Regions from separate parts of the Pseudogracilibacillus sp. ICA-222130 genome, predicted to be linked through region 3. Evidence: riboswitches for the same ligand, from Rfam matches in the RefSeq annotation. Region 3 holds a riboswitch; each other region holds the start of a gene.
What was found. Region 3 has a riboswitch for S-adenosylmethionine ahead of WKT09_RS10730 (DUF2292 domain-containing protein). Riboswitches for the same ligand answer to the same signal wherever they lie in the genome.
Positions count from the first base shown of each region.

Region 1: linked by a shared signal. The riboswitch ahead of metK (methionine adenosyltransferase) and the one ahead of WKT09_RS10730 (DUF2292 domain-containing protein) in region 3 are both predicted to bind S-adenosylmethionine.
Region 2: linked by a shared signal. The riboswitch ahead of WKT09_RS03545 (O-acetylhomoserine aminocarboxypropyltransferase/cysteine synthase family protein) and the one ahead of WKT09_RS10730 (DUF2292 domain-containing protein) in region 3 are both predicted to bind S-adenosylmethionine.
Region 4: linked by a shared signal. The riboswitch ahead of WKT09_RS08625 (methionine ABC transporter ATP-binding protein) and the one ahead of WKT09_RS10730 (DUF2292 domain-containing protein) in region 3 are both predicted to bind S-adenosylmethionine.

Region 1 covers NZ_JBBKBG010000013.1:43,423-49,279, forward strand. Annotated here, with positions in the region: gene pckA (phosphoenolpyruvate carboxykinase (ATP)) at 177-1,766, opposite strand; gene WKT09_RS07345 (hypothetical protein) at 2,181-2,477, shown strand; SAM riboswitch class I at 2,633-2,739, shown strand; gene metK (methionine adenosyltransferase) at 2,892-4,094, shown strand; gene asnB (asparagine synthase (glutamine-hydrolyzing)) at 4,344-5,857, shown strand, end outside.
Region 2 covers NZ_JBBKBG010000004.1:28,957-34,813, forward strand. Annotated here, with positions in the region: gene WKT09_RS03530 (ABC-F family ATP-binding cassette domain-containing protein) at 1-225, opposite strand, end outside; gene WKT09_RS03535 (YpmS family protein) at 299-928, opposite strand; gene WKT09_RS03540 (SGNH/GDSL hydrolase family protein) at 921-1,817, opposite strand; gene WKT09_RS03545 (O-acetylhomoserine aminocarboxypropyltransferase/cysteine synthase family protein) at 2,109-3,737, opposite strand; SAM riboswitch class I at 3,851-3,958, opposite strand; gene rarD (EamA family transporter RarD) at 4,010-4,918, opposite strand; gene megL (methionine gamma-lyase) at 5,077-5,857, shown strand, end outside.
Region 3 covers NZ_JBBKBG010000028.1:17,964-23,820, reverse strand. Annotated here, with positions in the region: gene WKT09_RS10745 (transporter substrate-binding protein) at 1-513, shown strand, start outside; gene WKT09_RS10740 (hypothetical protein) at 706-1,194, shown strand; gene WKT09_RS10735 (NCS2 family permease) at 1,556-2,845, shown strand; SAM riboswitch class I at 2,933-3,035, shown strand; gene WKT09_RS10730 (DUF2292 domain-containing protein) at 3,145-3,321, shown strand; gene WKT09_RS10725 (PLP-dependent transferase) at 3,370-4,479, shown strand; gene WKT09_RS10720 (bifunctional homocysteine S-methyltransferase/methylenetetrahydrofolate reductase) at 4,496-5,857, shown strand, end outside.
Region 4 covers NZ_JBBKBG010000018.1:42,060-47,916, forward strand. Annotated here, with positions in the region: gene WKT09_RS08595 (alpha-ketoacid dehydrogenase subunit beta) at 1-57, shown strand, start outside; gene WKT09_RS08600 (nuclease-related domain-containing protein) at 271-762, shown strand; gene WKT09_RS08605 (arsenate reductase family protein) at 1,640-1,996, shown strand; gene gcvH (glycine cleavage system protein GcvH) at 2,014-2,397, shown strand; gene WKT09_RS08615 (toprim domain-containing protein) at 2,488-2,841, shown strand; gene WKT09_RS08620 (thioredoxin family protein) at 2,847-3,155, shown strand; SAM riboswitch class I at 3,227-3,336, shown strand; gene WKT09_RS08625 (methionine ABC transporter ATP-binding protein) at 3,419-4,450, shown strand; gene WKT09_RS08630 (methionine ABC transporter permease) at 4,440-5,105, shown strand; gene WKT09_RS08635 (MetQ/NlpA family ABC transporter substrate-binding protein) at 5,121-5,857, shown strand, end outside.

The DNA of each region.
Region 1 (5,857 bases), on a different contig from region 3:
AAAATCGAGAAGGAGGTTGACTTGAAAAACACCACCCCCCCTCATGATGCAATCAGCAAGCCGTCACCCGCCGCTCCACAAAGCAAGGCCCGACGACAAGGAGCGTCTATCAAACAAAAAACCCCGGCCACCATTCTTATGAATGATGACCGGGGTTCATATGTTGTGATAGTTTGTTAGCCTCTGTATGTTGGGCCAGCGTTTTTGATTGCTTCGCTTGCGTTTGTGAACTTATCGAAGTTCGCATGGAATTCTTTTGCTAAATTTTTAGCTGTTTCATCGTATGCTTCTTTATCTTCCCAAGTTAAACGCGGAACTAATACTTCATCTGGTACTCCAGGTACATGAGCTGGAATATTTAGACCGAATACTTCATCTTTTACGGTTTCTACAGTGTTTAGCTCACCTTCTAGTGCAGCATGAATCATTGCACGAGTGTATGAAAGTTTCATACGTTTACCGACTCCATAAGGGCCTCCAGTCCAACCAGTGTTAACTAAAAATACATTTGTGTTGAACTGATCGATTTTTTCTCCAAGCATTTCTGCATATTGATCTGGAGAAAGTGGTAAGAATGGTGATCCAAAGCAAGCTGAGAAAGTTGCTTCTGGTTCTGTAATTCCACGCTCTGTTCCAGCTAATTTAGACGTATATCCACTTAAAAAGTGATACATTGCTTGTTCTTTCGTTAACTTACTGATTGGAGGTAATGTTCCTGACGCATCAGCAGTTAAGAAAATAATTGTATTTGGATGACCTGCAACACTTGGAACGATAATGTTGTCAATGTTCTCTATCGGGTATGCAGCTCTTGTGTTTTCTGTTAATGAAACGTCTGAGTAATCTGGTTCACGAGTTTGATCATCGAGTACGACGTTTTCTAATACAGAACCGAAACGAATAGCATCAAAAATTTGTGGTTCTTTTTCACGTGTTAAATCAACACATTTTGCGTAACAACCACCTTCAATGTTGAATACACCGTTTGGACTCCATCCATGTTCATCATCACCGATTAATTTACGGTAAGGGTCAGCTGATAATGTTGTTTTTCCTGTTCCTGATAAACCGAAGAATAAAGCAACATCCCCTTCCTCCCCAACGTTTGCAGAACAGTGCATAGATAACACATTTTGTTGTGGTAATAAGTAGTTCATCACAGAGAAAATAGATTTTTTAATTTCCCCAGCATATTCCGTTCCACCGATTAATACGACACGCTCTTTGAATGAAATAACGATAAATGTTTCAGAATTCGTCCCATCTTCTTGAGGGTCTGCTTCTAATGTCGGTGCAGAGAGAACTGTAAAGCCAGCCTCATGTGCTGCTAACTCATCTTTCGTCGGTGTAATGAATAACTGACGTGCAAAAAGGTTATGCCATGCATATTCGTTTACTACTTCCACTGGTAAACGATATTTTTCGTCTGCTCCAGCGAATCCTTTAAAAGAGAAAACTTCATCTTTATTTTTTAAGTGATTTACAACTTTATCGAATAATTTTTGGAATGATGCCTCATCGATTGGTTTGTTTACTTCTCCCCAATCTACTAAGTTATCAGAAACGTCATCACGAACGATGAAACGGTCTTTTGGTGAACGGCCAGTGTATTTTCCAGTAGTTGCTTGAACTGATCCAGTTGCAGTTAATACACCTTCATTACGTGATAAAATCTTTTCTACCAATCCTGGTACAGATAAATTGTTATGAACATTGTCATTTTGTAAAATTTCTTGTGATACAGTTGACCTAGCTGTCGTATTCATTGAATTAATCCATCCTTTTTTCTCGTGTACTTTAAAATCTGAATATAGTATAACACATTAAACGAATTAGTCCATACTAATGTAATAAAACAAATAGAAAATGTTAATTTATTATAATGAAACAAAAGCTAAAACGTCTAAAAACGTTGGTGCAATAACGTTTTTTAAATGTATTACAATTTTGTGAAAAAAATCACAAAAGCTTTGTCTCACTACAGTAAATCTATTTTAACATAATCATATCAATACTTGAACTACCATTTTAGCGTTGGATAATGGGCGAAAAAAACAAAATAATAGGGAAAAAATGGAAATGTTTCATACTATACGTGTTCGGGTAAAAGATATTAAGTTTCGTTGCTGAAGATGCATAGGAAAAAAGTAAGATACATAAAAGAAGGGGTGGGGTTCATATTGGGGAAAAGTAATAAAACGGCTCGAGTTTTTGTTGGACTAGGAGTGGCAATTATGATAGTAAGTGTTTTAATTGGTACTGCGATTGCACCAACGGAAATAAGGATAGGGGCTATAGATCGAACAGAATTTTCTTGGGGAGTTTTTTTCACTACCGCGTTCAGTGGATTTATATCAGGGATGTTTTTTATTGGGATGGCTGAAATCATTGAGTTATTAGATGGATTGAACTGGTATGGATCCAAAGTGTCCTCTGACTTGAGAAAACTTTTGAACGAAAAAAATCGGAATTCGTAATTTTTTCAGAAGTTCGGGTTATCGCATGCATATAGAAGGTTGTATTTCTTCTTTAATCGATTGACATTTCACTTATTATCATATAGACTAGCCATTATAGTATACATATAGAGGTGTTTTTCAGGAAATATTTCATATGTAATAAACAACGGACTCTCTTATTAGGAGTTGGTGGAGGGACAGACCCTGTGAAGCCCAGCAACCTCACAAGTATGTGAAAAGGTGCTAACCTGATGCAAGGATTTTCCTTGAACAATAAGAGTGAAAGGCAGAAACAATATCCTTTCCTCATTTTATATAGGAAAGGATTTTTTCATGAATTCCATTATTTATGAAAAATGAACGAGTCATCTCGTTCCCTATGATCTCTATCGAGTAGAGCTCCGTGTAATATTTATAGGAGGCTTAATTATAATGACAAAGAATCGCCGTTTATTCACATCAGAATCAGTAACGGAAGGACATCCGGATAAAATGAGTGACCAAATCTCGGATGCAATTTTAGATGAAATTTTAAAAGGGGACCCGTATGCACGTGTTGCATGTGAAACGACTGTTACAACAGGACTCGTGTTAGTTTCCGGTGAAATTACGACGAATGTATATGTTGATATCCCTTCCATCGTTCGTAAAACAGTAAAAGAAATTGGATACACGGATTCACGTTACGGATTTGATGCAGAAACATGTGCCGTATTAACGGCTATCGATGAGCAGTCACCTGATATTGCAGGTGGAGTAGATGTTGCATTAGAAACACGGGAAGGAGAGGCAGATGAATCGGAAATTGGTGCGGGAGACCAAGGGTTAATGTTTGGGTATGCATGTGATGAAACAGAAGATCTAATGCCATTACCGATTTATTTAGCGCACCGTATTGCAAAACGATTAACAGATGTTCGTAAAGACCATACATTACCGTATTTACTGCCTGACGGTAAAACACAAGTAACGGTAGAATATGATGAACATGATAAACCTGTTCGGGTAGATGCAATCGTTGTGTCTACTCAACATACGGAAGATGTTACATTAGAACAAATTAAAAAAGATATACAGGAATATATTATTAAACCAATTGTTCCGAGTTTCTTATTAGATGAAAACACGAAATATTATATTAACCCATCTGGTCGTTTCGTGATCGGTGGACCACAAGGAGATGCGGGATTAACAGGCCGTAAAATTATCGTCGATACGTACGGTGGATATGCTCGTCATGGTGGGGGAGCATTTTCTGGTAAAGATGCGACAAAAGTGGACCGATCTGCAGCATATGCCGCACGTTATGTCGCGAAAAATATCGTGGCAGCACATTTAGCGGAAAAATGTGAAGTTCAATTAGCGTATGCTATTGGAGTGGCACAACCTGTATCGATTGCGATTGATACATTTGGAACTGGAAAAGTGTCAGAAGAAATTTTAGTCGAAGTGGTACGTGAAAACTTCAACTTAAGCCCACGTGGCATTATTCAGATGTTAGATTTACGTCGTCCGATTTATCGTGACACTGCAGCATATGGACATTTCGGCCGTCGTGATGTTACACTTCCTTGGGAAAATTTAGATAAAGCGGAAGCATTAAGACAATCGGTTGTCGCAATTGCGAATAAATAAAAGGAAAAAATGGATGATATACATGTCATCCATTTTTTGTTTATATGGACAACAGCTGTATAATAGGAAGAGAAAGTAGGGTGAAAAGTTCCTGTGATATGGATGAAAACCTATTCATAAATAAGATGAAACAATCTAGTGAACAATTGCAAAATATTGATGTTTACGACGGATGTAATGCTTGTCGTAACAGAAAAAAATATGGTATTATTTTTTAGAAAATAGATTTCATAAAGGTAGGTTACAAACATGGGCCATTTTATTGGAAGTTTACATCATGGAACGACTTCATCTATCATCGATGTAAACAATGTCGAGCAACATGAACAAACATATGAACATGGAAATTTTTCTTTTTTATATGAAGCAAGTGAATTAGATCAAGTATTTGAAAATGAACAATATTATGTACATTATTTTGGTGAATGCTATAACAAGGAAACATTAGCGGAAAAAGCGGGGATTTCATCCACGAATATTGCAGAAATTATTGCAGTGTTATTTCCACAAGGACAAAAGGAATTATTCGCGCAAATTAGCGGGAAATTTATTATTACCATTTTAGATAAACATAGTGAAACATTATATGGAGCGAGAGATCATTTTGGTGTGAAGCCACTTTTTTATGTAGAAAGGGATGGAGCGTTCACCTTTTCTTCTTCAAAAACGGAAATTACGAACCGTTATCATATAGATAAAATGAATGAAACAGCGTTACAACATTATTTTAGTTTCCAATATGTACCTGAACCATATACATTGCATGACGATGTCGTTATTATGGACCCGGCAACTTATTTTGTGAAAGAAAAAGCAGGGGAAGTGACATTCCATAAATATTGGAAGCCATCCTTTGACCCTATCCAAACAGAGAAGTCTGTATGGATCAATAAAATTCGTGAAGTCATGTATGAAAACATTGAAAAACGGATGGATGGTATTGCAGATATTGGGGCCTTTTTATCTGGAGGAATTGATTCGACCTTAGTCGTGTCGATGGCGAAAGAGATGAACCCAAATATAAAAACATTCTCTGTCGGTTTTGAGCGAGAAGGATTCTCTGAAGTGGACGTTGCTAAGGAGACAGCAGATAAAGTAGGCGTTGAAAATATCGCGAAATTTATTACGGCAGATGAATATGTAAACCAAATTCCGGAAATAATGTGGAATTTAGAAGAGCCATTAGCAGACCCATCTTGTATTCCGCTATATTTCGTTTCTAAAGAAGCGAGCAGTTATGTGAATTTTGCATTATCTGGCGAAGGTTCGGATGAGTTATTCGGCGGGTATAATATTTATCGTGAACCAGATTCTTTACGGATGTTTAACTATATTCCTGGATTATTCAAAACATTAATTCGAAAAGTTGCGATGACTTTACCGGAGAATATGAGTGGGAAAAGTTTCTTATTAAGAGGGACAACCCCATTAAGAGAACGTTATATCGGTAATGCGAAAATGTTTGAGGAAAAAGAAAAAGAAGCCTTTTTAAAAACATTTAACCGCACGATTTCCTATGAAGATATTACGGGACCATATTATGATATTATAAGCCATGAACCACTCGTCGCTCAAATGCAATATATCGATATTCATACGTGGATGCGTGGGGATATTTTATTAAAAGCAGGTAAAATGTCGAAAGCAAATGGAATTGAAATTAGAATGCCGTTTGTCGATAAAGATGTGTTTGAATTAGCGAGCAAAATTCCAATCGATTTAAAAATTGCGAACAACACGACGAAATCGATTTTACGTGAAGC
Region 2 (5,857 bases), on a different contig from region 3:
TGCGAAATGATCTTGTTTTAACACGGCAATACGTTGATCTGCATCTAGTGACACATGGCCTTTTTGTGGCTCAATTTCTCCAGATAAAATTTTTAAAAATGTTGATTTACCGGCACCATTTGCTCCGATTACTCCATAACAGTTCCCATTATTAAATTGTATATTGACATCTTCAAATAATTTTTTATCTCCAAATCGTAAACTAACGTCGGTGACATTTAACATGTACATGTTCCTTCCTAAATTTATTATCTCAAGTAAGCGTAAGTGATTATCGTATATTCGTCAATAATTAGCTCTAATTATTCGATCCTTTTTTAGCGAGGCTATCAATTCCTAATGTCTTATAAGGGACATCAAATTTAAAGGCGATATTGTTCGTTTCCAAGTCAAATGCATGTACAGCGACATGGAAATTACTCTTTATATCCATTTCTGTTACTTGTACATAAATTTCTTCTTCTCGTGGATTAATAATTACCCATTCCGGTGTTGGTAAATATTGCTCGATATATTGCATAATTTTTTTGTTCGGTAATTTTAAATCGCCGACAGAGATGGATTTTTGTTTTAAGGATAAATCACCGTTCTCTTGAACAATTGGTTCAAAATTGACTACTAACGGAACGGTGGAGGAGAAAACGGGAATTTCCCCGAATAATTGTACTTCCTCATCAATATTAATATAAAATTGATGCTCTGTATCTGCTAATAGTTTATCTAAATACGCATTAACCAAATTATTAACATGATGTTTGGTCGATCGAACGATAAATTCCGAACTATCTTCTAATTTATAGGCAGTTCGTTCCTTTTCAATATCGACTTTAGGTACAGGAGAATAAAAATAAAGTGTTAATAGGAGGAGTACCCCAATATTAACCCCCGCTAATATATAAAATCGTTTTTTCCATATATTTTTATTCATGGTTTCGTTCCCCTTCATGGATGACAAATTGTAAAATACGTTCAGCCATCATTTCATATCCAGTATGATTCGGGTGGAAATGGTCTTCGGATAAATAAAAGTCATTTTCAGCTTCATCGAAAATATCGACCATCGGAATAAAGTATCCTTTTTCATAACGATTTGCTACGTCTGCTCCTATTGTATTCCAACTTTCTACAATATAGTCCAACTCTTCTATATCTGAAAAATATCGTTTAAACGGATTGTAAAAACCGATCAAGTAAATTTCTGTATCTTCATTTAATGCTTTTATGGTATCAAAAATGGTTTCGAGTCGTTGTTCATATTTAATTTGTTCACTCGTAAATGGATCTAATGATAAGTCGGCAAAATTGTCTTTAAATACTTGCATAATATCATTCGCTCCGATGGTAATAAGTACAATATGTGACTTTTCAATCGCCCTTTTTATTTCTTTTTCTTCTAGACGTTCGATTAATTGTCCACTTCGGTTGCCACGTTTACCGAAATTATCGAAATGGACGAGTTGTTTTTCTTCATTAATTGTTTCATCTAAAACACCGACATAACCACCATTTCCCGTTTCATCCCCTACACCTTCTGTTAAAGAATCACCAATAGCAACGACATTAATATCGCTTGTGAAAAAGAAGTTCGCAGCCCGTTTTAATTGATCTGAAATAAAGTCACGTACGGGGTCTTCTTTCATCATTGCTGTTTCTAAATCCTCATCTAATTCTTTATCGTCGCCTTCTATTTCACTCGTTATTTCATCTTCAATGATTTTATTTATAGGTTTTTGTTTTTTGGGCGTAGAGAAAAATGCTAACAAAATGATGCTTATAATAATGATGGACAATATAATTGTTCGTTTAATAAAAATCACACCTATATTTCAATATTATCTATATTATAGATGACATTCCTTGATTATATAAGTACTTTACCAAAATCGTTAAATAAATGTAAACGTATGAAAATAAAGGTATTCATTACATAAAAAGAGAGGAAGCCGATATAGGTTGAAATAACAAAATATTTTGGCCTTTTCTTTCATCATATGCTCTATGGCTTTATCATTTTTTGGGATAAAAAAAGTTCTGTTTATCTTAAAAAAGATAAACAGAACGGTTATTTTTAAATCAAGTTCAATGTCTAGTTTTTTATATTTTCATTATTATGCACGTTTGTTCCTAGCATTTTTCACTGTCGTTACTAGATCATTGTTGGTGATGACGATTGCCTGACCATTTGCCGTCACATCACCATTAGACCAGACGATGGTTGCACCTACATGATTTTCCACTGTTGGCTCGTCCGTATATAGGATATCTACAATGTCTTCTTCTACATCCTGTACATGAACAATACGATATCCTAATGGACGTAATTCATTTGCTTTATCTAGTAACGCATCTGATCCTTGAACGGCAATTGTTTTTGCACGTAACCCTTCAGAACGATCAAATGGCGAGTTCGTTACCCAATCGATCGCTATATGATTGGTCGTTTCCAGCACCGTTTCACCAGTTGCTTGTCCAATTGCACGATCTAATGTAGCTAAAATATCGTCAATCGCCTCAATACCGACAGAAAGACGAACAAGGTCTTCTGTTACACCACTTTTTGCAAGATCTGCTTCATTTAACTGTTGGTGTGTTGTGGAAGCTGGGTGGATGATTAATGATTTTGCATCTCCTACGTTTGCAACGTGAGACCATAATTCAATATGGTCGATCAATGTTTTACCAGCTTCTAGCCCACCTTTAATACCGAATGTAATGACAGATCCATATCCATATTCAAAATATTTATGTGCTAGTTCATGTGATGGATGATCGTCAAATCCAGGGAAGTTCACCCACGTTACACCAGGGTGGTCTTTCAGGAAGTTGGCGATTTTTATGGCGTTTTCGCTATGACGTTCTAAGCGAACATGTAATGTTTCTAATCCTTGTGTTAATAAAAACGCGTTATGTGGGCTTATAGCTGCTCCTGTGTCACGTAATAATTGCACACGAATACGAAGTGCAAATGCAACAGGCCCTAAGTCTGCAAAACGAACCCCACCATAACTTTCATCTGGCTCCGTAAATCCAGGGAATTTGTCACTATCCCAGTTGAAACGTCCGCCATCGACAATAATTCCACCGATCGATGTTCCGTGTCCACCAATCCATTTTGTCGCGGAATGTACGACAACATCTGCTCCCCACTTTAGTGGTTTCGCAAATTTTGGTGCAAAAGTATTATCAATAATTAATGGAATCCCATGTTCGTGTGCAATATTTGCGACTGCTTCCACATCAAACACATTTAAACTAGGATTCGTAATCGTTTCCCCAAAAATGGCTTTCGTTTTATCTGTAATCGCATTGCGAATTGCATCCAGATCTGTCCCATCAACGATTTTTACCGTAATACCGAAGCGTGGCAATGTATGAATGAATAAATTATATGTTCCACCATATAAATTACTATCTGCCACAATTTCATCGCCTGCACTAGCAACATTTAAAATTGCATATGTAATTGCTGCCATTCCGGAAGCAACTGCCACTGCCGCTGTTCCGTCTTCTAACTGAGCGACACGTTGTTCAAAGGCGTCTGTCGTAGGATTCATTAAGCGTGTATAAATATTACCGGGTTCTGTTAATGCAAATAAGTTGCGAGCATGGTCTGTATCGTTAAATACATAAGAAGTAGTTTGATAGATTGGTAATGCACGAGAGCCTGTTGTAGGATCTGGTTCTTGACCTGCATGAAGTAAGATAGTTTCATCTTTCTGATAACGAAATGTTGACATGTAAAACTCCTCCTTAAAATTTTGAACGTATTGTATTTTATTTGAGAAGGTGATGATATAAAAAAACCTCTTCTACATGATTGTAAGAAGAGGGATCATTATGTATTGTCCTCCTCTTATCTTCCAGAATATCATCTGTAGGATTTGGCACCGTTAAAAGCAATTGCTTTAAGGTTGCTGGACTTCTCAGGGCCTATTCCCTCCATCCGTCTTGATAAGAGATATGTCGATGAAATTAGTATCCATTATACCTGTAAATGAATCAAAGTCAATTAATTTGTGAATTTTCTAACTTTATGGACTCTTAATGTAGAAGACACAAATAAAATTAACGCAATCCAAATACATGTAAACGTCACGAAATGTGCGGATGTAAATGGTTCATCATAGAGGAATACGCCGAGTAAAAGCATAATTGTCGGTGCGATATACTGCAAAATTCCTGCTAATGACAAAGGAATGTATGTTACGGCATAGCCGAATAATAATAGTGGGACGGCTGTAGCAACTCCGGATATGAGTAATAGCCCTGTATCCGTCCATGATGTGCTTGCTGCAAATCCTAAATCCACTCCGACAAATGTGCATAAATAAATGAGTGCAATCGGAGTTAATAGTAATGTCTCCACGGTTAATGAATAGGCCGAATCTAGCTTAACGGCTTTTTTTAATAGCCCATATAAACCAAATGATAATGCTAATGCGATAGAAATCCAAGGAAATACCCCATAGGAGACTGTTAAATATATGACACCAAAACTCGCGAATAACAATGCAACTTTTTGCGCTGGGTATAATGCTTCTTTTAAAAATAGGACACCTAATACGATGCTTAATAAAGGATTCATATAATAGCCTAAACTTGCTTGAATGACGAAATCATTATGTACAGCCCAAATATAAATGAGCCAGTTTGCGCTAATGACAATAGATGCTAATGTAATGTAGAGCATTTTCTGTTTATCTTTCAATAATGTTGTACATAATGAGAAAAAAGAGCGTAATTTTCGTGTGAAAAGTAAATATCCAACCATAAATAGACAAGACCAAATGATGCGATTCGCTAAAATGACATCTGGTTCGTATATGTCTAATAGTTTCCAATAGATCGGGAAAAATCCCCATAAAATATATGTAATAATCCCTAACATAATGCCTGTTTTCATGTTTTTATTGTTCATTTACTGCCTCACTTCACTGATGTTTTCTACCATCATTTTACGCCTATGTTCTAGCTGTTGGCAATTGTTCCGACTTTTTCATCCATTCATGCATGGTGAAACAGAATTGTCAGAAAGTTTGTTATACTAGAGTTACATAAATAAGAGGAGGAACGAGCATGAAAAAAATTGAAACGATGTCCATTCATGATGGATATGATGCAAAACAATTGCTGGGTAGTGTTTCAGTGCCAATTTTTCAAACGTCTACATTTGAATTTCAGTCTGCTGAACATGGAGAGAAAAGCTTTAGTGGAGAAGCAGACGGGCATATTTATACACGAATTGGGAATCCGACTGTAGATGTATTAGAAAAAAGGATGGCGGTGTTAGAAGGCGGTGAGCGTGCCTTAGCATTCGGTTCGGGAATGGGTGCCATATCTGCTGTGCTCATTGCACTTACAAAAGCAAATGAGCATATTTTATGCTCGAATGGTTTATATGGTTGTACATTCGGTTTATTAAAAATGATGGAAGAGAAGTATGGAATGGATGTACAATTGACAGACTTTACATCTGAAGAAAAAATCCGCCATGCGATAAAGGAAAATACGGCGGTCATTTATATTGAAACGCCTGTCAATCCGACGATGCAATTAATCGATTTAAAAAAGATAAGTAAAATTGCAAAAGAATACGATATACCTGTCGTTGTGGATAATACATTTTCGACCCCTTATTTACAACGTCCTATAGAACTTGGTTGTGACATCGTAGTACATAGTGCGACAAAATATTTAAATGGACATGGAGATGTGATTGCGGGAATCGCCATTGGAACAGAAGAGAGGATGGATGAAATTGCAAGTACGACACGAAACAATATTGGTGCCGTGCTAGCACCATTTGATGCTTGGCTCCTATTAAGGGGACTGAAAACATTGCCATTACGAATGGACC
Region 3 (5,857 bases):
ATTATTGCAGCGACTAATCGTAACTTAGAAGAGGAAATTGCATATAATGATGCGTTTAGATCTGATTTGTTTTATCGGTTAAATGTTTTATCGATTTATATTCCAGCATTGCGTGACAGAGTAGAGGACATTGAATTGTTGGCACACCATTTTCTACAATTGTTCGCAAAAGAATATGGAGATGGACCAGAGTCGATGACAGGGGAAGTTATTCAACAAATTTTACAATATCCGTGGCCTGGAAATATCCGGGAGTTGCGCAATATGATGGAACGCGCATACTTATTAGCGAAAAGTGATGGAACAAATATTCAAGTAGAACATTTACCAGCCCAATTAATGCATTATTATCAACGAAAACAACATCATTCATTATCACTAAAAGATGTAGAAAAAAAGATGATTGCCGAGGCGTTAGAAACGTCTAATAATATTAAAGAGGCTTCAGAAAAGCTTGGAATTGGTAGAAGCACACTCTATCGTAAAATGAAAGAATTTAAAATGACAAACTAAGAGGATTGGATGTTTTAAGGTCCAAGGTAATAGGTGAATTACCTTGGATTTTATTATGTTAAAAATAATTCCGCAAGTTGTCGGGGGAATTTTCGTTTTACTTGGTGACGTAATGGTTTGTGTAAAATGATTAAAATAAAAAAGGTAGGACATCCTTAAGTTATCGAACTAATAAAAAGGAGAGACCTACCTATGTCAAACAGTATAACCAATAAATTTTTATTTAATCATATTATGCGTGAAGAAATGAAAAACTTCTTCGAGGGCGAAAATCCTGACTTGAATAGTAGTATTCTTGACGGTACCTTCACTGCGGAAATCCGGTTTAATTCCGCAAGTTCACGAGGAAAACCCGTTGCACTTGCGGATATATTGTATAATTCCGCAAGTTCACGAGGAAAACCCGTTGCACTTGCGGATATATTGTATAATTCCGCAAGTTCACGAGGAAAACCCGTTGCACTTGCGGATATATTGCATAATTCCGCAAGTTCACGAGGAAATCGCGCCACACTTGCGGATATATTGTATAATTCCGCAAGTTCACGAGGAAATCGCGCTGCACTTGCGGATATAATGCTTAATTCCGCAAGTTCACGAGGAAAACTCGTTCCACTTGCGGATATCCGTCACAATTCCGCAAGTTCCCGAGCAAATTCCTCCCAACTTGCGGATATCTAGCATCCCCCCTCAAGCCCCCGTCCCCGAAAAGACCTCGCTCCGCTTCAACCAGCAACCAAAAAACTTACATAACATTCAAATTTCGATAATTTTCTCTCTTATGTTTTAAAGGATAATTGGGAAAAGTAAAACTATGACAAAATATTGGAAAATGCGACAAAATCATTGAAGTTTACGGTGACATTTATTATGATGTTCTACGTGTGTGAAAAAGAACGTACAAAGGTTTGACCGACATTAATGAATCTACAAAAGATAAGACGATTTTTCGATGAAAACGACATAACCGTATCAAATGAAAAACCATCTTACAACATATGGGCATGCCTCTGTAAATTTAAAGACACAAAGGGAGTTTATCATGGAAAACTTTTTTAAAATGAAAGAGTTAGGCACGAATGTTCGAACAGAGATTTTAGCAGGAATGACAACGTTTTTAACGATGTCATATATTATTGTAGTAAACCCTGCTATATTATCTGCAGCGGGTGTGCCGTTTGATCAAGTGTTTATTGCAACAATCGTGTCCGCGGTAGTAGGAACACTCATTATGGCTTTATTCGGAAATTATCCGATTGCTATTGCGCCTGGAATGGGGATGAACGCTTATTTTGTAAGTGTTGTAGCGACACAAGGCGTTTCCTATCAAGCAGTTTTTGGTGCAGTTTTTGTATCGGGGATTATCTTTTTATTATTAACATTTACAAAGTTTCGCCAAATATTAATTGAATCGATTCCAGATTCATTGAAATATGGTATAACAGCAGGAATTGGCTTATTTATCGCATTTTTAGGATTGAAAATGGCAGGACTTGTTGTTCCAAATGAGGAAACATTAGTGTCATTTGGAGACTTGTCGATTCCAGAGACACAATTAGCGGTTTTTGGTATTGTGATCACTTTAATTTTAGTTGCTAGAAATGTAAAAGGTGCTTTATTTATCGGGATGGCGATCACAGCAATTACGGGATATATTTTTAACTTATTAACGATTGATGGCTTTATATCTGCACCACCAGCTCCAATCTTTTTTGATTTAGATATCGGTGGTGTTGTTCAACATGGATTGTACGGAGTAATTTTTGCATTTTTACTTGTCACTATTTTTGATACGACAGGAACGATGATTGGAGTAGCGGAACAAGCAGGTTTAATGAAAAATGGTAAGTTTCCGCGTGCACGTGCGGCGTTAACTGCTGATGCGATCGCAACAACTGTTGGTTCGACATTAGGTTCTACACCATCATCCGCTTATGTTGAGTCATCTTCAGGTGTAGCAGTTGGGGGAAGAACAGGTTTTACGACATTGGTTGTCGCTTTACTATTTTTAGTTTCACTTTTATTTTCCCCATTAGTTGCTGCGATTTCGTCTTTATCAGCAGTAACAGCACCAGCACTTATTATCGTTGGAAGTTATATGTTATTTGGACTTTCAAAGATTAAGTGGAATGAATTTAATGAAGCATTTCCGACATTTATTGTCGTTTTAATGATGCCTCTAACATCGAGTATCGCAACAGGAATTGCAGTAGGGTTTATCACTTATCCTTTATTAAAATTAGTAACTGGTAAAGGGAAAGAAGTGCACCCAATGCTCTATATATTCGGGGTTATCTTTATTATTCAAATGATCTTTTTCCCAGCTCATTAAAAAAGTTTCACGAAATTATTTGACAGTTCTAATAAATCTGTGTATAGTATTATTCAACATCAAAAATTAAATAAAAAGTTTTACATTTTCTTATCCAGAGAGGTGGAGGGACTGGCCCTACGAAGCCTCGGCAACAGACTTGACTAGTACTGTGCCAATTCCAGCAAGCTTTTAGTTTGAAAGATAAGAAGAGTCGAGACAGTATATGTATATTCGAACCTCTTCTTAATCAGGAAGAGGTTTTTTAATTGGAAAAATTCTTCGTCTTCATGAAAAAATGGTTAAAGGTGTGAGGAGAAATGAGTCGTTTACAGGAAGCACATATTAAGTTTCTCGAGAGACATTTAGCGGATTTAGAAAATGGAACAATCACATTAACAGTTCATGATGGATATGTCGCTAGAATTGAAAAACAAGAAAACACATTATTTGATGAACAAGAGAAGTTATCAGAAAAAGAAATTATTTCTATATAAATTTTATTCAGAAAAATCATATTATTTAATTATTTTAGGGGGAATAAAATGACAGACCGATGTAGACAAGAAACTTTTTTAGTGCAAATTGGAAATAATCGTGATGAGCATTTTCGAGCAGTAAGTACACCGATTTATTTTTCAACAGCATTTCGCCACGAGGAAATCGGACTGCAAGATGGATATGATTATATCCGTACAGGGAATCCAACCCGAACAGTACTAGAAGAAGCTGTAGCAGAATTAGAAAAAGGGGATAAAGCATTTGCGACATCATCTGGAATGTCGGCAGTACAACTCGTATTTTCTTTATTTGAAAAGGGTGATCATATTATTTCTTCTAGAGATATTTATGGTGGCAACTTCCGACTTTTCGAGATTTTTGAGAAAAAATATGGCTTTGAATTCTCTTATTGGGACGGAAAAGATTACGAGGAATTAGAAACATTAAAACGAGAAAATACGAAGGCAATATTTATTGAAACACCAACAAATCCTTTAATGCAAACAGTTAAATTATCGAAAATATCCGAGTTTTCACATAAGAATGATCTTCTACATATCGTCGATAATACTTTGTATACACCGTATATACAACGACCGATTGAAGAGGGAGCAGACATTGTCATCCATAGTGCAACAAAGTATTTGGCTGGACATAATGATGTGTTGGCAGGACTTGTTATTGCAAAAGGGGAGGAAGTTTGTGAAGAGCTTAGCTTTTTACATAATTCCATTGGAGCAGTATTAGCTCCATACGATTGTTGGAGCCTGATTCGTGGAATGAAAACTTTAGCATTAAGAATGAGGCAACATGAACGAAATGCAAAACATGTTATCGACTTTTTACAAGACCATCCACTCGTCACAAATGTGTATTATCCAGGAAGGGGCGGTATGTTAAGTTTTGAAATTATAAATGAAAATCTTGTGGAACCATTTTTAAAAGCATTACAAGTTTTCACGTTTGCGGAGAGTCTTGGAGGCGTAGAAAGTTTCCTTACATACCCGGTTACGCAAACACATATGGATATACCGGAAGAAGTAAGGTTAAGCTATGGTTTATCAAATCGACTACTTCGTGCTTCAGTCGGTGTAGAACATGAAGAAGATTTAGTAAATGATTTAGCACGTGCATTTGAGCAAATTCGTACATGAGAGGTGAAGTGATCCGATGAGTTTGTTAAAAGATTTAGAGAAAAAAGTGTTAATTGCAGATGGAGCAATGGGGACGATTTTATATGCGAATGGTGTTGGACGTTGTTTTGAGGAATTGAATTTAACACATCCAGATCAAATCCAAAATGTTCATGAAACATATATCGTAGCAGGGGCCGAAGTGATTCAAACGAACACATATGGAGCCAATTATATTAAGCTGGCAAGATATGGCCTGGAAGAACAAGTGAAAAAAATTAATGAGCAAGCAGTCCAAATTGCGAAACGTGCGAGTAATGGTCGGGCACATATTCTCGGAAATATTGGCGGAATATATGGTGGCCAAACATTAAATGAAAGCGAAGAAGAGATCAAAAGAAGCTTCAGAGAACAGTTATATTGCTTACTACTTGAAGGAGTTGATGGATTAATATTAGAAACGTATTATAGCTTGGACGAATTACGAACGGTTTTACAAATTGCACGAGAGGAGACGGATTTGCCAATCATTACCAACGTCTCCATGCATGAACCGGGAGTATTAGAAGATGGAACAGCTTTACAAGATGCTTTGAAACAGTTAGAAGGGCTTGGCGCCAATGTTGTAGGGATTAACTGCCGACTAGGTCCATCACAAATGGTAACCTCACTTGAAACTGTGCCATTACTGGATCATGCATATTTAGCAGCATATCCGAATGCTAGTTTACCAGCATATCGAGATGGTATTTTATTTTACGAAAACGAACCAGATTACTTCAAAACGTGTGCCACACAGTTACGTGATCAAGGAGTTCGCTTAATTGGTGGATGTTGTGGAACGACACCAGAACATGTAAGAGCTTTGGCAGAAGGTGTTAAAGGTTTAACACCAATCACGGAAAAAGAAGTTCGAAAAGTCGAACAAATTGAAGTTTTACGTGAAAGAAAGCGGACAGAAAAAACGATTCCTGAATTAGCAAAGGAAAGACCAACGATTATCGTTGAGTTGGATGCACCGAAACATTTAGATGTAGAAGGATATTTTGAAGGCGCGAAGGCATTACATGAAGCTGGTGCAGATGCCATTACATTAGCAGACAATTCATTAGCATCTCCGCGAATTAGTAATTTAGCGATGGCCGTAAAGTTAAAAGAGCAAGGAATTCGACCGCTCGTACATTTAACATGTCGTGACCGTAATTTAATTGGGTTACAATCCCATTTATTAGGGCTTCACACATTAGGAATTACAGAAATGCTTGCAATTACAGGTGATCCGACGAAGATAGGTGATTTTCCTGGAGCTACTTCGGTGTTCGACGTAAATTCTTTTAAACTGATTGAATTAATCAAAAAAGGAAACAACGGTATTTCTTTCTCAGGGAACTCTTTACGT
Region 4 (5,857 bases), on a different contig from region 3:
GTAGAGGATATCGAACGGGCGATAGGGAAACTTGTCAGAGAAACGATTCGCTCATGAAAACTACGTCGAGATTTTTTTGTTTCGATGTAGTTTTTTTGTAAATGGATAAAATTGAATTTTATCGCAAGTATTCGTGGTGAAAATGGTGAAACCCCTAGATGATTTTTGCATTTTCGTCCCTGTTTTTCGTCCAAAATAGCAGTTTTGTCTTTTTGCAATATTTGTATAACTAGTTATTGTAAGAAGAAAGGGTTTTAGTGGAGGGAGAATATGAACGAATCCGTACAAAAATCATCACTATTATACGTATATGAATTACTGCAAAATCGTATCGTTTTTTCGAAGGAGGATGAGCAACAATTTTACAAGGAACTCCAAGGTTATCGAGGGGAATGTCGTTTTGAACAATTAGTTGTGGAAAAATTACAAGTTGATTATATCGCTTTGTATAGCTTACTCTTTGACAAAAGTGGTCGACTATCGCAAATTGATTGCTTGTTAATTTTTGCAACGAAACTACTTTTAGTAGAAGTTAAAAACTTTGAAAATGAATATGCATATTTTGATGATCAGTTTACATCACTTCGGACGAATAAAGTGATAGCAAACCCGTTACATCAATTGAATCGCACAGAAATTTTGTTAAAGGAAATACTTTTATCTCTAAATATTCATCTACCTGTTCTACCTTATGTCGCCTTTGTGAATGATCGTTTCACATTGTACATGAAGCCAAATGATAAAATTGTTTTGCCGACATAATTGCAAGGTTTTTTTTCGCATTTAAATAATGAGCGTGCAACCTTGAATGCTACCCACATCGCATTAGCTGAAAAATTACGTACTTTACATGTAACAGAAAATCGATTTGTTCGCACCCCTTCATTTGAGTGGGAGACTTTGCGAAAAGGCATTACTTGTGTACGTTGTCGTGGTTGGATGGCTCGGGAATATCGGCATATGTGTTGTGCACGGTGCACGTATAGGGAGTCGCTTGCATCTGCTGTTGTCCGTAGTATTGTGGAATACGTCACCCTTTTTCCAGAGGCCCCCATCACAACCGAGCGAATCTACGAATGGATAGGAGGAATGGTGTCCATACGAACCATACAATCTATTTTGCAATTGTACTTTAAGAAGGAAAATAGTCGGAAGAATGCTAGCTATCGATTTATTACTTGAAGTACATTTAATAGCGCGGGGAATTGTTGGTGAACTTGCGACGGGGCTGTGATGTATATCCGCAAGTTATTGAGGAAACGGCTTTGCACTTGCGTAATTATTGATTATATCCGCAAGTTATCGTGAAAACCGCCTTGCACTTGCGTAATTATTGGTTATATCCGCAAGTTATCGCTGAAACGGGCTTGCACTTGCGTAATTACTGCATATATCCGCAAGTTATCATGAAAACCGCCGAGCACTTGCGGAATTATTACACACATCCGCAAGTTATCATGAAAACCGCCTTGCACTTGCGTAATTACTGCATATATCCGCAAGTTCCCACTGAAATCGCCCTACACTTGCGGAATTATTACACACACCCACCAGTTTTCATGAAAAAATTTATCCCTTTGTAGCGCGGGGGATTATTTGCTATAATCAGATTAGTAAATTTTTTATACGGAGGTTTACGATGTCACTAACATTATATTGGTACCCGAATTGTAGTACATGTAAGAAGGCAAAAAAATGGCTAGATGATCACGGGAAAACGTATGAATTAGTTCATTTAGTCGAAGAAACACCTTCAGAAGCGACGATAAAATCGCTTATTGAAAAAAGTGGACTAGAACCGAAGAAATTTTTTAATACGAGTGGGAAAGTGTATCGCGAACAAAATATGAAAGAAAAAATAAAAGATGCCACACTCGATGACATGGTTACATATTTAGCGTCAAATGGCATGCTTATTAAACGGCCAATCCTGACAGACGGCACGAGCGTGACAGTTGGCTTTAAAGAAGAAACATACGAAAATACATGGAAGTAACGTAGGAGGAGAAAAATATGTCATTACCAACAGAGTTATTATATTCAAAAGAACATACGTGGGCACGAGAAGAAGGAAGCGATATTCGAGTCGGACTTACTCAATTCGCTTTAGAAGAATTAGGGGACATCGTATTTGCAGAACTTCCTGAAATTGGTGCGGAAATTGAAATGAACGAACCATTTGGAAGCGTAGAATCTGTCAAAACAGTATCCGAATTATATGCACCAGTAAGTGGACGTGTAGTGGAAATTAATGGAGCACTACAAGATAGCCCTGAAACAGTAAATGAGTCTCCTTATGACCAAGGATGGTTCATCGTCATCGAGCCGACAAAGGATGAGCAGTTAGACGAGTTACTTTCAGCAGACAAATACGAGGCATTAATCTCAGCAGAATAATGGAAAAGCTATTCAACGATGAGCAGACAAAACTCATCGTGAATAGCTTTTTGTTTTAAAAAGGTGCAATGAAAAGGATGCAATGATAAAATGAAAATAGTGATTGTTGAAGGAAAACAAGATAAAAAGCGGCTCGAAACAATTATCGATGGCCGTGATGACGTACAAATTTTATGTACATTCGGAACATTTAGTATTGAAAAATTTGATGAAATGCTGGAAACGTATGATTTGGATCACCATCTTGTCTATATTTTCGTCGATGAGGACCGTCCAGGAAAACAACTTAGAAAAAAGTTGAATGAAGAGTTGCCACATGCAGAAAATATGTATATTCCAGAAGAATATATGGAAGTGGAGGCAACCCCATACAATATTCTCGCAACAGAACTCGTCAAATTTCATATTCGAATTAATCCGATATATTTTTTAAAAGATTGGTGAGAAATATGCAAGAGATCAAACAATTACCATTACCGGATGATGGTTTCCTTTTTATTCATACCCCATTTTGTGGGACGTGTCATGTCGCAAGAAGTTTTTTACAGAAAATTGAAATGACACATAAGGAGGAAATTTTTCTAGAAATGAATGGATCCCTATTTCCGGAATTCATGCAAGAAAATAAAATCGAAAGTGTACCGTGTTTACTCATTGTGAAAGATGGAGAAATAAAGGAAAAAATTTATACATTTCATTCGGTTGCACACATCTATCATTATGTGTTTGAGTACAAACCCGAGTTATTTGCTAGGTAATGTGCATTATCGTTGACAAAGGCAACAAGGACTGGTAAGATTCAATATAATAACCAATTGAATATGATAAACTCTTATGAAGAGCAATGGAGGGACTGGCCCTGTGAAGTTGCGGCAACCTTCAATGTAAAGATTGAAAGGTGCTAAATCCTGCGAAGCACACCGCTTTGAAAAATGAGAGAACGTGAAGATATATAATCTTTTTGTTCTCTAGAGCAAAGGGATTTTTTTATTGGAATAAAAGGAAAAGGAGGGTACGCATTTTGATTTCGATCAAAAATTTAAGGAAAACATTCACGATTGACAATCGCCCAATCAAGGCAGTCGATGACATCACATTGGATATCGAAACTGGTGAAATATTTGGAGTGATTGGATATAGTGGGGCTGGAAAAAGTACGTTCGTTCGGTTATTAAATCGCCTGGAAGAACCGACAGCAGGAACCATAACCATTGACGGCGAGAGCATGACTGAATTAAATACGAAAAATCTTCGTACAGCGAGACAAGATATCGGAATGATTTTCCAACACTTTAATTTATTATGGTCACGAACGACGGAAGATAATATTGCCTTCCCTCTCGAAATCGCTGGTGTGCCAAAAGCAGAAAGAGAAAAAAGAGTAAAGGAACTCATTCAATTAGTTGGATTAGAAGGTAGAGAAAAAGCGTATCCGTCCCAACTTAGTGGGGGACAAAAACAACGTGTCGGAATCGCAAGAGCACTCGCGAATAACCCGAAAGTGTTATTATGTGATGAAGCGACATCTGCATTAGACCCGGAAACGACAAACTCTATTTTAAATTTACTCGTAGATATTAATGAGAAACTTGGTTTGACGATCATTTTAATTACACATGAAATGAACGTCATCCGAAAAATTTGTCATCGTGTTGCAGTGATGGAACAGGGGAAAATTGTGGAACAAGGAAATGTGTATGATGTTTTTACGAATCCACAACATGATGTGACACAACGATTCATTGGAGAGGTCGTGGAAGAAGGCCGTGAAGATGATACATTGGATGAAGTGCTAGAGGAAGTAGAACGAAAAGGAAAAGTTCTTCGTTTACGATTCCAAGGGACAGCAACCAATGATGCTCTAATTAGTGAAATTGCGAAAAACTACGATACTCAAGTGAATATTTTACATGGTAAAATTACGAAAACGACTTACGGTACGCTTGGTTCTCTTGCTATTCAATTAATTGGAGACAAAACAGAAATAGAGAAAGTTGAGGCTTTTGTTCAAGCTTCCTCGGTAACAGTGGAGGTAATTCGCGATGACACTTGATTTTTCAAAACTTGATACGAACCAATTGCTTGAAGCTACATATGAAACGTTTTACATGACCATCATCGCACTTATTGGAACGTTTATTTTAGGATTATTGCTTGGCTTATTACTTTATTTAACAGATAAAGATGGTCTATGGGAAAATAAAATATTAAATTTTATCATTGCGACATTTGTTAACGTCTTTCGTGCTATCCCATTTATCATTTTAATTTTATTATTGTTCCCATTAACGAGATTTTTAATTGGAACGATTCGGGGACCGAATGCAGCACTTCCAGCTTTAATTTTAGGAGCGGCACCGTTTTACGGCCGTTTAGTGGAAATTGCATTGAAGGAAGTAAATAAAGGTGTAATTGAGGCAGCAAAAGCGATGGGATCCACGACGAGACGTATCATTTTTAAAGTATTAATCCCAGAATCGATGCCAGCACTTATTTCAGGAATTACCGTCACAGCGATTGCGTTAATTGGTTATACAGCAATGGCTGGAGCGATCGGAGCAGGTGGACTAGGGAGTTATGCATATTATGCAGGATTCCAACGAAGAATTTTTGAAATTGTCCTCGTCTGTTCTATCATTATTGTAATTGTCGTTTTTATTTTCCAATTCATTGGAGATTTTATATCTAAAAAAATTGATAAAAGGTAAAGGGGAGAATGTTTCATGAAAAAGGTTTTAGCTTTATTTGCATTAATTTCAATTTTAGTTTTAGCAGCATGTGGTGGAGGAAATAACAACAACTCAGCAAACAACGCAGGCAACAACGACGCAGGTAATAATGATGGAAACGCTGAAGAAGTGACAATTAAAGTTGGAGCTTCTAGTGTGCCACATGCAGAGATTTTAGAAGAAGCGGCACCAATTTTAGCGGAAGAAGGTATTACTTTAGAAATTGAACCATATGAGGATTACGTTTTACCAAATGATGACTTAGCAAGTGGCGATTTAGATGCAAACTATTTCCAACATATTCCTTATTTAGAACAAACAATTGAAGATACAGGATACGAGTTAACACATATCGGTGGAATTCATATTGAACCAATCGCAGCATACTCAAAAACTATTGATTCAATCGATAATATTAAAGATGGCACAGAAGTTGTATTAAGTAACTCTGTAGCTGACCATGGACGTGTGTTACAGTTATTCGAAGCAAACGATTTAATTACAATAAAAGACGGAGTGGAAGAGGGTAAGGCTGAGTTAGATGATATCGAAGACAACCCGAAAAATTTAACATTCTCTCCTGACTATGAGCCAGCATTTTTACCAGAGATTTATGAGTCTGAAGAAGATGTATTAGTGGTCATCAACACGAACTATGCTATCGGTGCAGGACTTGATCCAGTGAACGACTCTATTTTCCGTGAAGGGGACGACTCTCCTTACGTGAACGT